3 regions of the Pseudomonas sp. 14P5.3.2 genome follow, and region 1 is predicted to be linked to each of the others. Evidence: predicted binding sites of a transcription regulator. Region 1 holds the regulator's gene; each other region holds the start of a gene.
What was found. Region 1 encodes FliA, which starts transcription of late flagellar genes. Its sites were predicted from a motif close to CTAAAGTTTNNNNNNNNNNNGCCGNTAA; they were not measured.

Region 2: the regulator FliA is predicted to act here: its motif matches at 3,119-3,146, upstream of AC27VU_RS03900 (methyl-accepting chemotaxis protein).
Region 3: the regulator FliA is predicted to act here: its motif matches at 2,917-2,944, upstream of AC27VU_RS20370 (methyl-accepting chemotaxis protein).

What each region holds. Positions count from the first base shown of each region.
Region 1 covers NZ_JBYOKU010000021.1:79,806-84,836, forward strand. Annotated here, with positions in the region: gene flhA (flagellar biosynthesis protein FlhA) at 1-365, shown strand, start outside; gene flhF (flagellar biosynthesis GTPase FlhF) at 377-1,717, shown strand; gene fleN (flagellar synthesis regulator FleN) at 1,831-2,661, shown strand; gene fliA (RNA polymerase sigma factor FliA) at 2,658-3,398, shown strand; gene AC27VU_RS17990 (chemotaxis response regulator CheY) at 3,565-3,936, shown strand; gene AC27VU_RS17995 (protein phosphatase CheZ) at 3,955-4,743, shown strand; gene AC27VU_RS18000 (chemotaxis protein CheA) at 4,779-5,031, shown strand, end outside.
Region 2 covers NZ_JBYOKU010000003.1:197,025-202,055, reverse strand. Annotated here, with positions in the region: gene AC27VU_RS03925 (FMN-dependent NADH-azoreductase) at 1-208, opposite strand, end outside; gene AC27VU_RS03920 (LysR substrate-binding domain-containing protein) at 334-1,242, shown strand; gene AC27VU_RS03915 (MmcQ/YjbR family DNA-binding protein) at 1,239-1,598, shown strand; gene AC27VU_RS03910 (DUF1294 domain-containing protein) at 1,714-2,142, opposite strand; gene AC27VU_RS03905 (undecaprenyl-diphosphate phosphatase) at 2,139-2,969, opposite strand; gene AC27VU_RS03900 (methyl-accepting chemotaxis protein) at 3,274-4,908, shown strand.
Region 3 covers NZ_JBYOKU010000027.1:58,169-63,199, forward strand. Annotated here, with positions in the region: partial or broken gene AC27VU_RS20360 (cache domain-containing protein) at 1-1,207, opposite strand, end outside; gene AC27VU_RS20365 (Na+/H+ antiporter family protein) at 1,475-2,794, shown strand; gene AC27VU_RS20370 (methyl-accepting chemotaxis protein) at 2,988-4,670, shown strand; gene AC27VU_RS20375 (LysR family transcriptional regulator) at 4,795-5,031, opposite strand, start outside.

The sequences.
Region 1 (5,031 bases):
TCGGGGTATCCCGCGCCATCGTCCAAAGCATTGTAGGCACTGACTCCGAGCTGCCTGTGATCACCTTGGAACCAAGGTTGGAACAAATATTGCTCAATAGTCTGCAGAAGGCAGGACAAGGCTCTGAAGAGGGCGTTCTGCTGGAGCCAAGCATGGCCGAGAAGCTGCAGCGTTCGCTCATCGAAGCGGCGCAGCGCCAGGAAATGCAAGGTCAACCGGTGATCCTGTTGGTAGCAGGCCCGATACGCGCGATGCTTTCGCGTTTCGGCCGCCTCGCAGTCCCAGGGCTGCACGTGCTGGCCTACCAGGAAATTCCGGACAACAAGCAAGTGACCATCGTTGCGACAGTAGGGCCCAACGGCTGAGGTAGTGGTTTATGCAAGTTAAGCGTTTTTTCGCCGCCGATATGCGTCAGGCCATGAAGCTGGTTCGTGATGAGCTGGGCGCTGATGCCGCCATCATTGGCAACCGCCGCATTGCCGGCGGCGTCGAGCTGACGGCGGCGCTGGATTACAAATTGTCGGCGCTGGCGCCACGGGTTCCGAACATGGAACTCGAGGACGAGCTGCGCAAGACCCAGTCGCGCATCGTTACCGCCCAGGCCGAACTGAGCCTGCGTGGCGAAGCCGACGGCAACACCAATCGCCAGTTGTTCGCCGGGCTGCCGTTGACGGCAGGCCTGCCGCTGACCGCTGCCGAACCGTTGAGCGAACCGACTTACGCCGCCCCGGCGCGTCCGGCGCCGGCGCCTGCCCAGTCGTCCGCCGGCATCGATCCGCGTGCGCTGGATTCGATGCGTTTCGAATTGAACAGTCTGCGTGAGCTGATGGAAGTGCAGCTCGGCACCCTGGCCTGGAATCAGCTGCAAGGCAGCCGTCCGGCACAAGCCAATCTGTATCGCCGTCTGCAACGTATCGGTCTGTCCGGACCGTTGTCGCGCGACCTGTTGGCGATGATCACCGACATCGAAGAACCGCGTCAGGCCTGGCGCATGCTGCTCGCGCACCTGGCGCGAATGATTGCCGTGCCAGAAGTCGAGCCGCTGGAAGAGGGCGGGGTGATTGCCATGGTCGGCCCGGCCGGCATGGGCAAGACCACCACCCTGGCCAAACTCGCGGCGCGTTACGTGCTCAAGTACGGCGCGCAGAATGTCGCGCTGGTCAGCATGGACAGTTTCCGTATCGGCGCCCAGGAACAACTCAAGACCCTGGGGCGGATTCTCAATGTGCCGGTTACGCACGTCGATCCGGGCCAGTCGCTGGTGCAGGCACTCGACCCGCTGCTGCGCAAACGCGTGGTGCTGATCGATACCGCCGGCCTGCAGGCCAGCGATCCGGCACTGCGCATGCAGCTGGAAAGTCTGGCCGGGCGTGGCATCCGTTCAAAAAATTATCTGGTGCTGGCAACCACCAGCCAGAAACAGGTTCTAACCGCCGCTTATCACAGTTACAAGCGTTGCGGGCTTGCCGGCTGCATCCTGACTAAACTGGATGAGACGGCCAGCCTTGGCGAAGTGTTGAGCCTGGCGATCAGTCATGAACTGCCGGTCGCCTACCTGACCGACGGCCCACGGATTCCGGATGATCTGCATCTGCCGCGCCGTCATCAATTGGTCAGCCGCGCCGTCAGCGTGCAAATGCAGGAAGAACCCAGCGAAGAAGCCATGGCTGACATGTTCGCTGATATCTACCACAGCCCGACCAAGCAGGTTGGCTGAGGTAATGAACAGTTTTTGTACCTACATCGATGGTCTGCCATGCATTGTTCCGGTTGAGAACGCGCAGCCAGTAATGTGGCCTCCGTCTATGCAAGACAAGGTAAAGAAATAACATGGGCAGCATGCATCCCGTACAGGTGATCGCGGTGACCGGCGGCAAAGGTGGCGTCGGCAAGACTAACGTGTCAGTGAACTTGTCTCTGGCGCTGGCAGAGCTTGGCCGTCGGGTCATGCTGCTGGACGCCGATCTGGGGCTGGCGAACGTCGACGTTCTGCTGGGACTGACCCCCAAACGCACTTTGGCCGATGTCATCGAAGGCCGCTGTGAGCTGCGCGACGTGCTGTTGCAGGGCCCCGGCGGGATCCGCATCGTGCCGGCCGCTTCCGGCACCCAGAGCATGGTGCACCTGAGCCCGGCACAACACGCCGGTCTGATTCAGGCCTTCAGCGACATCGGCGACAACCTCGATGTGCTGGTGATCGACACCGCTGCGGGTATTGGTGACTCGGTAGTCAGTTTTGTCCGCGCCGCGCAGGAAGTGTTGCTGGTGGTCTGCGACGAGCCGACCTCGATCACCGACGCCTACGCGCTGATCAAACTGCTCAACCGCGACTACGGCATGAACCGCTTCCGCGTGCTGGCCAACATGGCGCAGAGCCCGCAGGAAGGGCGCAACCTGTTCGCCAAGTTGACCAAGGTCACGGATCGCTTCCTCGACGTCGCCTTACAATACGTCGGCGCGGTGCCGTACGACGAAAGCGTGCGCAAGGCAGTGCAGAAGCAGCGAGCGGTCTATGAAGCCTTCCCGCGTTCCAAGTGCGCGCTGGCGTTCAAGGCGATCGCGCAGAAGGTCGATACCTGGCCGCTGCCTGCCAACCCGCGTGGCCACCTGGAGTTTTTCGTCGAGCGCCTCGTGCAGCAAACGGCAGGGCCTGTGCTATGACCGCCAGCGGTATGAACTACTACAAGAAGTCGGCACGTGACGCGCAGTACGAGTTGATCGAGCGTTACGCGCCACTGGTCAAGCGCATTGCCTATCACCTGCTGGCGCGCTTGCCGGCGAGTGTGCAGGTTGAAGACCTGATTCAGGCCGGGATGATCGGCCTGCTCGAAGTCTCGACCAAATACGACGCCAGCAAAGGCGCCAGTTTCGAAACGTACGCGGGCATCCGGATCCGCGGCGCGATGCTCGACGAAGTACGCAAAGGGGATTGGGCACCGCGCTCGGTTCACCGCAACACCCGTATGGTCAGTGACGCAATTCGCGCAATTGAAGCTAAAACCGGCCGTGACGCTAAAGATCACGAGGTTGCGGCCGAACTCCAATTGAGTCTCGACGATTACTACGGGATTTTGAATGACACCCTGGGCAGCCGGCTGTTCAGTTTCGACGACCTGTTGCAGGACGGCGAACACGAAGGGCTGCACGAGGATGGCGCCAGTGCTCATCTTGAGCCGTCACGCGATCTGGAAGATGAACGCTTCCAGGCGGCGCTGGCGGACGCGATTGCCAATTTGCCGGAGCGTGAGCGACTGGTGTTGGCGCTGTACTACGACGAAGAGCTGAACCTCAAGGAGATCGGTGAAGTCCTTGGCGTCAGTGAATCGCGGGTCAGCCAGTTACACAGCCAGTGCGCGGCCCGTTTGCGGGGGCGTTTGGGGGAGTGGCGAGCGCGCTGAAGGCAGTGTGGGGACACTGCGAACGAGGCTGGTGCGGTGATGAACGGCACCGGTCTTGCTCTGTTGTGCTCCAGACAGTCTTCGAGTGCTGCGCCGATTGATTGAAGTGGCGCGTCCAGGTGCTGGGCGCGTTTAAGACTGCTTGGAGGTCGAATTGAACAAAGACATGAAAATCCTCATCGTTGATGACTTCTCAACGATGCGGCGGATCATCAAGAACCTGCTGCGGGATCTTGGGTTCACCAACACCGTCGAGGCCGACGATGGCACTACCGCCATTCCGGTGCTCAACAGCGGCAGCATCGACTTTCTGGTAACGGACTGGAACATGCCGGGCATGACCGGTATCGACTTGCTGCGCCACGTGCGTGCCGATGAAAAACTCAAGCATCTGCCCGTGCTGATGGTGACCGCTGAAGCCAAGCGCGAGCAAATCATCGAGGCTGCTCAGGCTGGTGTGAACGGCTATGTGGTCAAACCTTTCACGGCTCAGGCGTTGAAAGACAAAATCGAGAAGATTTTCGAACGCATCGGCTGATGAACGCGCGGGGGAGCTATGGAGCATAACGAATCTTCACAGGGCGATTTCGAGTCGACCCTGAAAAAACACGCGGTCGAACTGGTCGAAAGCCTTGAAAAAGGCAGGTTCGGCGACGCTGTGCAACTGATCCATGAGCTCAATCAGACCCGTGACCGCGGCCTGTATCAGGAAGTGGGCAAGCTCACACGCGAACTGCACAGTGCGATCGTCAACTTCCATATCGATCCGCACATGCCGCAGGCCGAGGAAGTGTCGCAAATCACCGACGCCACCGAACGCTTGGGCTATGTGGTCAAGCTGACCGAAGCCGCGGCCAACCGCACCATGGATCTGGTGGAAAGCGCCACGCCGGTGGTCAATGGCCTGGCTGAAGAAGCTCAGGCCTTGAGCACCGATTGGGGGCGCTTCATGCGTCGCGAAGTCGGGGCTGAAGAGTTCCGCGAACTGGCGCGCCGGGTCGACGGTTTTCTGTCACGCAGCAGCACGGACAACCGTGCGGTGTCGAGCAACCTGAACGACATCCTGCTGGCTCAGGATTACCAGGACCTCACCGGTCAGGTGATCAAGCGTGTGACCCAGTTGGTCACCGAAGTCGAAAGCAATTTGCTCAAACTCGTACTCATGGCCAGTCAGGTGGACCGCTTTGCGGGCATCGAACACGACCGTGCTGCGATGCTTGCAGAAAAAGATCCACAAAAACATCTCTCGCAGGGTGAAGGTCCGCAGATTCATGCCGATAAACGAGAAGACGTTGTGTCCGGTCAGGACGATGTGGACGATTTGTTATCCAGCCTTGGATTTTGAGTTTAGGTTTTTAGACCTGTAGGAGCACCCCATTAATGAGCTTCGGCGCCGATGAAGAGATCCTTCAGGATTTCCTGGTTGAGGCCGGCGAGATTCTTGAGCAACTGTCCGAGCAACTGGTCGAGCTGGAAAGCCGCCCGGATGACGCAGATCTGCTCAACGCAATTTTTCGCGGTTTCCACACTGTAAAAGGGGGCGCCGGCTTCCTTCAGCTCAATGAGCTGGTGGAGTGCTGTCACATCGCCGAAAACGTGTTCGACATCCTGCGCAAGGGTGAGCGTCGCGTTG
Region 2 (5,031 bases), on a different contig from region 1:
GTTGCGCGGCGTTGCGCAGTTCAGCGGTAGTGCCAGCGGCTACCAAAGTGGTCGACGAGAAGTGACTGATGGCGTCTGCGGCCAGGTCGCGGTAGGTCACCACGGCGGTTGGCTCGGCGGCTTGCCAGGCTTTGACGACTTGGCTGCTCAACTGACGGGAAGCCGAGTTGTCGCCCAGAATGCTCGAATCGATGTGCAGCAGTTTCATGTGGGATCTCCTGGAAAGAATCGCCGACGGCGACGGAATGGAGACAATCCTACGGAAGAAACCAATAGCTGATTAGCCGCTGACAATGCGATAGTTCGTCCCACTGATAGAACGGTGGACTTATCATGCAGGATCTCAATGATCTCTACTATTTCGCCAAGGTGGTCGAGGCTGGCGGCTTCGCGGCGGCCGGGCGCCTGCTGGGCATTCCCAAGTCGCGGTTGTCGCGGCGTATCGCCGAACTCGAAGAGCGCCTTGGCGCCCGGCTGCTGCAACGCACCACCCGCCAGTTGAACCTTACCGCTGTCGGAGAGCGCTACTTGCGCCACTGTCAGGCAATGCTGCTGGAAGCGGAAATGGCCGACGAAGCGGTCGCCAGCATGTCCAGCGAGCCGCGCGGCCGCTTGCGCGTGTCCTGCCCTACCGGTCTGGCGCGGGAAATGTTGCCGTGGGTGATCAGCGAATTTCTCGGCAAATTCCCTCAAGTGCAACTGGAAGTGGTACTGCTCAATCGTCGGGTGGATCTGGTCGCCGAAGGTTTCGACGTTGCGTTGCGTGTGCGCGAACTCGGTGATGAAGATCCGTTGCTGGTGACCCGGCGTCTGCGTCAGGCGCAAATGGTCGTGGTGGCCAGCCCGGCATTCGTCGAGGGCAAAACCATCGCCCACCCGCTGGATCTGAAGCATCTGCCGGTGCTTGGCGCACTGGAAGCCGATCGCATGGTGCATGTGCGCCTGCTGGACCAGCAAGGCAACAGCGTCGAGCTGAACATGGAGGCGCGACTGGGCATTGATGACTTCATCGTGCGCAAGGCCTGTGTGCTCGCCGGCCAGGGCTTCACCCTGCTGCCAATGATGTATTGCGAAGCTGACCTCGAGAGCGGCGCGCTGGTGCAACTGTTGCCCGAGTGGTCGTTGCCCGGCGGCTGGTTGCAGGCGGTGTATCCGCATCGGCGTGGCGTGATGCCGGCGGTGCGGGCGTGGATCGATCACCTGGTCGATTCGTTCAATGCGTGCGGGGAGCGTTTGTTATGAAACAGGGAAAGATGAACGAAGCGGACGTCGCCGCCTTCTGCCTGGCCTTGCCGGGCGCGCGGGAAGACTACAAATGGGGCGGCGTGCGGGTGTTTGCGATCGCCGGCAACAAGATGTTCGCCCTGCAAGGGCTGCGTGGGGACTCATTGGCGTTCAAGGTCGACAAGGATCTGTTTCTCGGCCATTGCGACCGCCCGGGCATTCATCCGGCGCCTTATCTGGCGCGGGCGCAGTGGATCATCATGCACCCGCCCTACCCGCTGGGTGCCGAGGAACTGCAGGGCTTGCTGCAGCGTTCACATCAGTTGGTGGTGAGCAAGTTGCCGAAGAAAACACAAATCGGATTACTGCTCTAAACCCGATCCTTGTAGGAGTGAGCCTGCTCGCGATAGCGGTGTATCAGTCGACATCTCTTTGACTGATGCGACGCCATCGCGAGCAGGCTCACTCCTACAGGGGATTTGTGGTGATTCAGAACAATGAAAGCAGGTTCGAACCCAGAAACAACTGGTCGATCCAGAACACCTGATGCAACACCACAATCACCCAGAACAGAATCTGATACGAAACCTTGCGCGTCTTGTGCCGAAACACCTGCTGAGCAATCAGAGCACCCGGCCAGCCACCCGCCAGCTCCACCGCGTGCAGTACGTTCTCCGGCGTTCGCCAGGCGTCGGCACGAGCTTTGCGTTTATCAGCCCAATACAGAAAGAACGCCAGCACGCTGACGATCCCATAGGCGGCCAGCGGCACCAGCGAGATTCCGCGCAGCCACATCGACACCGAACCGAACAGCGGTAGTGCGCAAACGATCAGGAGAACGATCAGTTTCAACTTGAGGTTCTGAATCCCACCACCGGATGGACGTCCTTCGGGGCGACGGGCGCGAGAATCACTCATGCCTTGGCCGCCGACCAGTCGACCCAGCCGAACTGCCAGGTCGCCAGAATCACCAGACCGAAAACGATCCGGTACCAGGCAAACGCTGCGTAACTGTGGCTGGCGATGAACTTGAGCAGACCGCGTACGGCAATCATGGCGAAGATGAACGCAGTGATGAAGCCGATGGCAAACACCGGGAAATCCGCCGGCACAAACAGGTGGCGATACTTGTAACCGGAGTACACCGCCGCACCGACCATGGTCGGCATGGCCAGGAAGAACGAGAACTCAGTCGCGGTCTTGCGCGACAGGCCAAACAGCAGGCCACCGATGATCGTCGAGCCGGAACGCGAAGTGCCGGGAATCATCGCCAGACATTGCGCGAAACCGACTTTCAGCGCGTCCTTCCAGGTGATCTCGTCCACGGTTTCGGCGTGCACTTCATGCTGCCTGCGTTCGGCCCACAACATGATCACGCCACCCACCACCAGCGCAGTCGCAACAGTGATCGGGTTGAACAGGTATTGGTGAATCAAATCGGCAAAAATCACCCCCAACACCACCGCCGGCAGAAACGCGATCAGCAGGTTGGCGGTGAAACGCCGCGCACTCGGCTGGGTCGGCAAGCCGATCACCACGTCGAGAATCTTGCGGCGAAACTCCCAGACCACCGCGAGGATCGCGCCGAGCTGAATAATGATGTTGAACGCCATGGCCCGTTCGCCGCCGAAGTCGAGCAAGTCGGCAACAATGATCTGGTGTCCGGTACTGGAAATGGGCAAAAACTCCGTCAGCCCCTCTACAACTCCAAGAATCAGCGCCTGCAAGGCGGTCCAAAGATCCATCAGTCCCCCAAAGAGCGATGCACGGCGGCATGCCCCGATAATATTTTTTTACGTTCACTGCGTTCAGCGTAGCTGTTGGTTGCTGTACCGATTCCGCGCACACAGGATCCACACGAGACGGTCAAAATTCCGTGAAATATCAACTTGGATTCAGGTTTTTACGCGCGGGGCCGAAATCCTAACAGACAAGCCTTAATAGTGCTGCGGCGTTATTCGACTTGGGTCGCGTATGCCCGATCACCCAAACGTGGTTGGATGCTGGCGTTGATTTATTACAAGAAAAAGAAATCGGAGTGACAGCGTTATGAACAGCTTGCGCAGTGTGTCGATCAGCCGACGCTTGTGGCTCATTTTGATTGTGGCAGTGGTCATGTTGTTGACCTTGGGCGTGTTGATGCTCAAGCAGATCCACGACGACCTGTATCACGCCAAGGCGCAGAAAACCCAGCATGTGGTGCAGACCGCCAGCGGCCTGCTGACCTACTACCACGACCTCGAAACTGCCGGTACCCTCACCCGCGACGCCGCACAGAAACAGGCGCTGACCGCCATTCGTGGTCTGCGCTACGACCAGAGCGACTACTTTTGGATCAACGACCTCACGCCTGTGATGGTCATGCACCCGACCAACCCCAAGCTCGAAGGCCAGAACCTCTCGGCGATCCGTGATCCGGACGGTTTCGCGGTGTTCAACGAAATGGTCGCAATCGCCAAAAGCAAGGGCGCCGGCATGGTCGATTACCGTTGGCCCAAGCCCGGCGCCAGCGAGCCGGTGGCGAAAACCTCTTACGTCAAACTGTTCGAGCCATGGGGCTGGGTGCTCGGCTCCGGCGTTTACATCGACGATGTGCAGGGCGAGTTCCAGGGTCAGGTGATCAAGGCTTCGGTGATAGGCCTGGTGATCGCCGTGATCATGGCCCTGCTGGTGATTTTGATTGCCCGCAGCATCGTGCGTCCGCTGCAGGAAACCGTGAACGCCATGGCCAACATCGCCAGCGGTGAAAGCGACCTGACTCGCAGTCTCGACACCCACGGCCAGGACGAAGTCACGCAACTGGCTCATCACTTCAACGCTTTTACCGCCAAGTTGCGCCGGGTGATTGGCGATTTGCAGATCTCGGCCAGTGCTCTGGGCCAGTCCTCAAGTGAACTGGGCAACGATGCCACCCAGGCCCAGCAACGCAGCCAGCAGCAATCGCAGCAGATGGAACTGGTGGCGACCGCGATCAACGAAGTCACCTACGGCGTGCAGGACGTAGCGAAGAATGCCGAACATGCTGCCGCTGAAATGCGCGATGCCGAAGCCCAGGCACAACAGGGCCAGATCAACATCGACGGCAGTCTGCAACAGATCGATAAACTGTCGGGGACCATTGATCAGGCGGTCGAGGTGATTCGCACCCTGGCGGCGGAAAGCACACAGATTGGCAGTGTGCTGGAGGTGATCCGATCGATTGCCGAGCAGACCAACCTGCTGGCACTCAACGCAGCCATCGAAGCGGCCCGCGCCGGTGAACAGGGCCGTGGCTTCGCGGTAGTGGCCGATGAAGTTCGGTTGTTGGCGCAGCGCACGCAAAAATCGACGGCGGAAATCCAGACCATGATCGAACGCCTGCAGAATCACTCCGAAGCGGCGGTGAAGGTCATTGGCGACAGCAGCAAGGCCTCGCAACTGACCATCGAACAGGCCGGCCTCGCCGGCGCCAGCCTCAACGCCATCGGCCAGGCGTTGCGTAATCTCAATGGCCTGAACGCCTCGATTGCCAGCGCCACACTGCAACAGGCGCATGTGGTCGAGGACATCAATCAGAATGTCACGCAGGCAGCCGGGCTGTCCCACAGCACAGCGCTGGCGGCGGAACAGTCGAGCGCGGCAAGCGTGAAGCTTGGGCAATTGAGCGAGCAGCTGAACCAGCTTCTGCGGCAATTCCGCGTCTAACAGCGCCCCCCTGTAGGAGTGAGCCTGCTCGCGATAGCGTCGTATCAGTCAACCAAGAGTGGCTGACCCACCGCCATCGCGAGCAGGCTCACTCCTACAGATTTTTGGGTACAATCCGCTCCC
Region 3 (5,031 bases), on a different contig from region 1:
GCACCTTTTCCGGCACGTCGAGCAACACGCCCCACGACGGGCCGCCGGGGATCGGCTGGAACGGCGACAACACTTTCAACTGGCCGTTGCTGTGCAGGCTGCTGACGCTGCTGCTGGCGGCGAGTTGACGCAGCAGTTCGGCGCCGCTGACGGTATCCACGGCATCCAGGCGCTTGCTCAGTTTGCTCGCATCCGGGCTGTAGCCGGCGAGCAGACCGGTGGGGCTGATGATGCTCACGGCAGTCTGGCCGTCGTAGAGCTTTTTGCTCGCGCCCTGGCTGATCGCTTGCAGGCTGTTGAGGTTGATGTCTACCGACAGCGAGGCGATGACTTTGCCGTTGACCATCAGCGGGAAGACGATGCTGGTCATCAGCACGTTCTGGCCGTCGATCACATAGAAGTACGGCTCGATCACGCACGGCTTGAGCGTGGTGCGCGGGCAGGTGAACCAGGCGTTGGCGGCCTGACCGCTGGGGCCGGTGCTGGTGTCGGCCATGTCGCTTTCCGGAAGGGCCATCGAGGTGACCTTACCCGGAGTCGGCTGCGACCAGTACAGGGCGAAGCGGCCCTTGTCGTTGCTGCCCAGTTCGGCCTGACCGGCGAACAATTCATCCTTGCCATCCAGTGCGTTGGCTTCGAACACCAGCGACAGACCGAGCAGATCCGGGTTGGCTTGCAAGGCGGACTTGACTTGGCGGGTCATGTCTTCGCGCAGGTCGAAGGCGTCGAGGAAGCGCTTCTCGGCCTGTTCGCGCAGGAACAGCACCTGCCGCGAGAAACCGTGACCGTATTGATAGGCGTCCATGAACTGCTGGCGAATCCCGGCCGCCTGCACTTCGCCTTGGGATTCAATGCGCGCCTGGGCTGACTCGGTCAGCATCTCCATGCTCGAAGCTTTCACCAGCTCGGAGCTGTGCTCCATGCGATACAGCGAAAGACCCACCAGCAGGGTCACGATGCCCGCCAGGCACAGGCCGGCGAGCAGGGTGATTTTCCATTGAATGGAAAGTTGTCTGAGCGACATGGAGACGTCCTTATTCGATAAATATCTGAGACTTTGCACTGTAACGGCCGCGTTTCGGCTTTCTTTATTGTTCAGGCGCAATATGACCAATTGCCGCAGCTGAGTGACATTTAGGCCCCTGTGGCGAGGGAGCTTGCTCCCGCTGGGGTGCGTAGCGCCCCCAAACCCTGCTAATGCGGTCATTCAGGCATAACGCGTCTACCGAGTTTGCGACTGCTGCGCAGCCGAGCGGGAGCAAGCTCCCTCGCCACAGGGATCTCCTGCGCATCACCGGGTTCTGCATTGTCAGTTACATTTCAGTTCAGCCGCTCGCTTTGACACCGCCGCCACTCTGCGGCACAGTGCGCGCCCTTCTAATAAGACCCTCTTTGCAAATCCGCCGGTCAAGCGTTGGCGGACTCATCCTGTCTGGCGGTGATGATTTCATCGCAGTGTTTTTGAGGTAGTGAAATGAATGCAGTGATTGCTGCGGTCGGCGTCATGCTGATCCTCAGCCTGTCCCGCGTGCACGTGGTGATCGCCCTGATCGTCGGTGCGCTGGTCGGTGGCCTGACCGGTGGTCTGGGCATCGACGCCACACTCAAGGCGTTCAACAGCGGCCTGGGTGGCGGGGCGACGGTGGCGTTGTCCTACGCATTGCTCGGCGCTTTCGCCGTGGCGATTGCCAAGTCCGGACTGGCCCATGCGCTGGCCGACAAGGCCCTGGCGATGGTCGACCGCCAACACTCGACCGGCGGCGGCAGCGTCAAGTGGCTGCTGATCGGCCTGCTGTGGGTGGTGGCGATTGCCTCGCAGAACATCCTGCCGATCCACATTGCGTTCATCCCGCTGCTGGTGCCGCCGCTGCTCTATGTACTGACCAAGTTGCAGCTGGATCGCCGGCTCATCGCCTGCGTCATGACCTTCGGCCTGATCACCCCGTACATGGTGTTCCCGGTGGGTTTCGGCAACATCTTCCTCAACCAGATCCTGCTGGCCAACGTCAGCAAGGCCGGGGTCGATATCAGCCAGATCAACGTCATGCACGCCATGGCGATTCCGGCCCTGGGCATGGTCTTCGGCCTGTTGATGGCGGTGTTTTTCAGCTATCGGAAAAAGCGCGTTTACGATCTGGAGAAGATCGAGCAGGTCGAGCAAGTCAGCGTCGCCTACAACCCGAAGACCATTGGCATTGCCGGTCTGGCGATTGCCGCCGCGTTCATCATTCAGTTGCTGCTGGATTCGATGATTATCGGCGCACTGGCCGGGTTCCTGATCTTCTCGGCCTCGGGCATCGTCAAGTGGCGCGAGACCGATGACCTGTTCACCGAAGGCATGAAAATGATGGCGATGATCGGCTTCATCATGATCTCCGCCTCGGGGTTCGCCGAAGTGCTCAAGGCTACCGGCGAAGTGCGCTCGCTGGTCGAAAGTGCGGCGGCGTGGATCGATCACAGTCAGGCGATCGGCGCGCTGTTGATGCTGCTGGTGGGCCTGATGGTGACCATCGGTATCGGCTCGTCGTTCTCCACGGTGCCGATTCTGGCAGCGATTTTCGTGCCGCTGTGCGTGCAGCTGGGCTTCAGCCCGATGGCCATCGTGTGCATCGTCGGCACCGCGGGGGCGCTGGGCGACACCGGCTCGCCGGCCTCGGACTCGACACTGGGCCCGACCTCCGGGCTGAACGTCGATGGCCAGCATCACCACATCTGGGACACCGTGGTCCCGACCTTCCTGCACTACAACCTTCCGCTGCTGGCGTTTGGCTGGGTGGCCGCGATGGTGTTGTAAACGCTGAAACCTGTGGGAGCGGGCTTGCTCGCGAATGCGGTGTATCAGAAACATAAATGTTGACTGACACGACGCCTTCGCGAGCAAGCCCGCTCCCACAGGGGAATGCGGTGAATCCCCCGCTCAACTTTTGCTTGCGCGTGCCGTTAACGCCTTTAACCACGCCAATAAAACCAAAAGAGTGAGCCCCCCCATGCGCTTGAGTCTCAAGGCCAAAGTCCTGTCCCTTGCCGTCCTGCCGGTGCTGCTCTTTGCGCTGGTCATCAGCCTGACCACGCTGTTCATCCTCCAGCAACAGGCACACACCGAAGTCGAACAGACCCGCGAGCGCCTGCTCGCCGACGCCAAGGCCACGCTGCAAAGTTACGTCGCCGTGGCGATGACCACGATCAAGCCGCTGTACGACGCTGCCGCCCCCGGTGACAACGCGGCGCGGGCGCAGGCGATCAAGCTGCTGTCGGGCATCCGCTACGGCAAGGACGGCTATTTCTTCGGCTACGACTCCGAGACCGTGCGCCTGTTCAAGGCCAACGACCCCGAAGGCGTGGGCAAAAGTTTCAAGGACAACCGTGACCCGAATGGCGTCTACGTCAACCTCGGCCTGGTGAAAGTGGCGAAGGACGGCACCCACTATCTGCAATACAGCTCGCCGCTGCCGGGCAATGCCAACGTGCTGGTGCCAAAACTCGGCTACACCGAGTACCTGGCGAAATGGGACATGGCGGTCGGTACGTCGGTCAACCTCGACGGCATCGAAGCGCAAGTCGCGGTAGTGCAGGCGCAAGTGCAGGAGCGCATGGAGGGGGTGATCCTCAGCATCGTTGGTGTGGCGCTGGTGGTGTTGTTGGTGATTGCCATCGCCGGGATGCTGCTGGCCAATACCATTCTGCGGCCGCTGAACCTGATGAAAGCCAATCTCGACGACATCGCGGCGGGCGAGGGCGATCTGACCCGCCGGCTGAACATCACCAGCCAGGACGAACTCGGCGAACTGGCTGGCTCGTTCAACCGTTTCGTCGACAAGATCCACGGTCTGGTGCGGCAGATCACCGAGATGACCACGCAACTGACCGGCCTGGTGACCCAGGTTTCCGATCAGGCTCAGCGTTCCGATCAGGCGATGGAGCGTCAGCGCCACGAGACCGATCAGGTCGCCACGGCGATCAACGAGATGTCCGCCGCTGCTCAGGAAGTTGCCAAGAGCGCGCAGAACGCCGCCGTCGCCGCGCAGCAGACCGATGAAGAAGGCCAGAGCGCCAAACGCGTGGTGGCTGGCAGCATCAAACAGATTCATGCGCTGGTGGATGACATTCGCAGCAGCGGCGTGTCGCTCGACAGCCTGCAGCAGGACGTGTCGTCGATTGTCGGCGTGCTCGGGGTGATCCGCTCGATTGCCGAGCAGACTAACCTGCTGGCGCTGAACGCGGCGATTGAAGCGGCGCGCGCCGGGGAGGCCGGACGCGGCTTTGCGGTGGTGGCGGACGAAGTGCGGGCACTGGCCAGCCGCACGCAGATCAGCACCCAGGAAATTCAAGGCATGATCGATCGCCTGCAGGCCGGCACGCAGTCGGCGGTCGAGGCGATGCGCCGTTCCAGTGAAGCGGGCGATGGCACCTCGGCGCAGGCCAATCAGGCCGGCGCGTCGCTGGACGCGATGGCTGACCTGATCGCGACCATCAACTCGATGAACGCGCAGATCGCCAGCGCAGCCGAGGAACAAACCGCGGTGGCCGAAGAGATCAACCGCAGCGTGCATCAGATCGCGGTGGCGGTGGACAGCGTGGCGGATGAGACCCAGTTGGGCGCGCAGACTTCGCGCAGCCTGGCCGAACTTGGCCAGCGATTGGGCAAACTGGTGGGCCAGTTCCGTATTTAAGGTTGCTGCAAAAACTTTGTGGGAGCGGGCTTGCTCGCGAATGCGGTGTGTCAGATACAGAATCGTTGACTGACACGACGCCTTCGCGAGCAAGCCCGCTCCCACATTGGGTTTTGTGCAAGGCTCAGGGGCGGTCCCAGTACGGCACTTCGCCGAAGCACTCGACGAAGAAATCAATCACCGTCCGCACCTTCACCGACAGCCGCCGACTCCCCGGCCACAGCACCGCGATCTGCTGCGGTTCGAGGCTGTTCGACACCTGATAGTCCCCCAGCACCGGCACCAGCCTGCCTTCGCGCACCGCTTCACCAATCAGCCATGACGGAAACATCACTAACCCGAGGCCTTGCTCGGCCGCTTG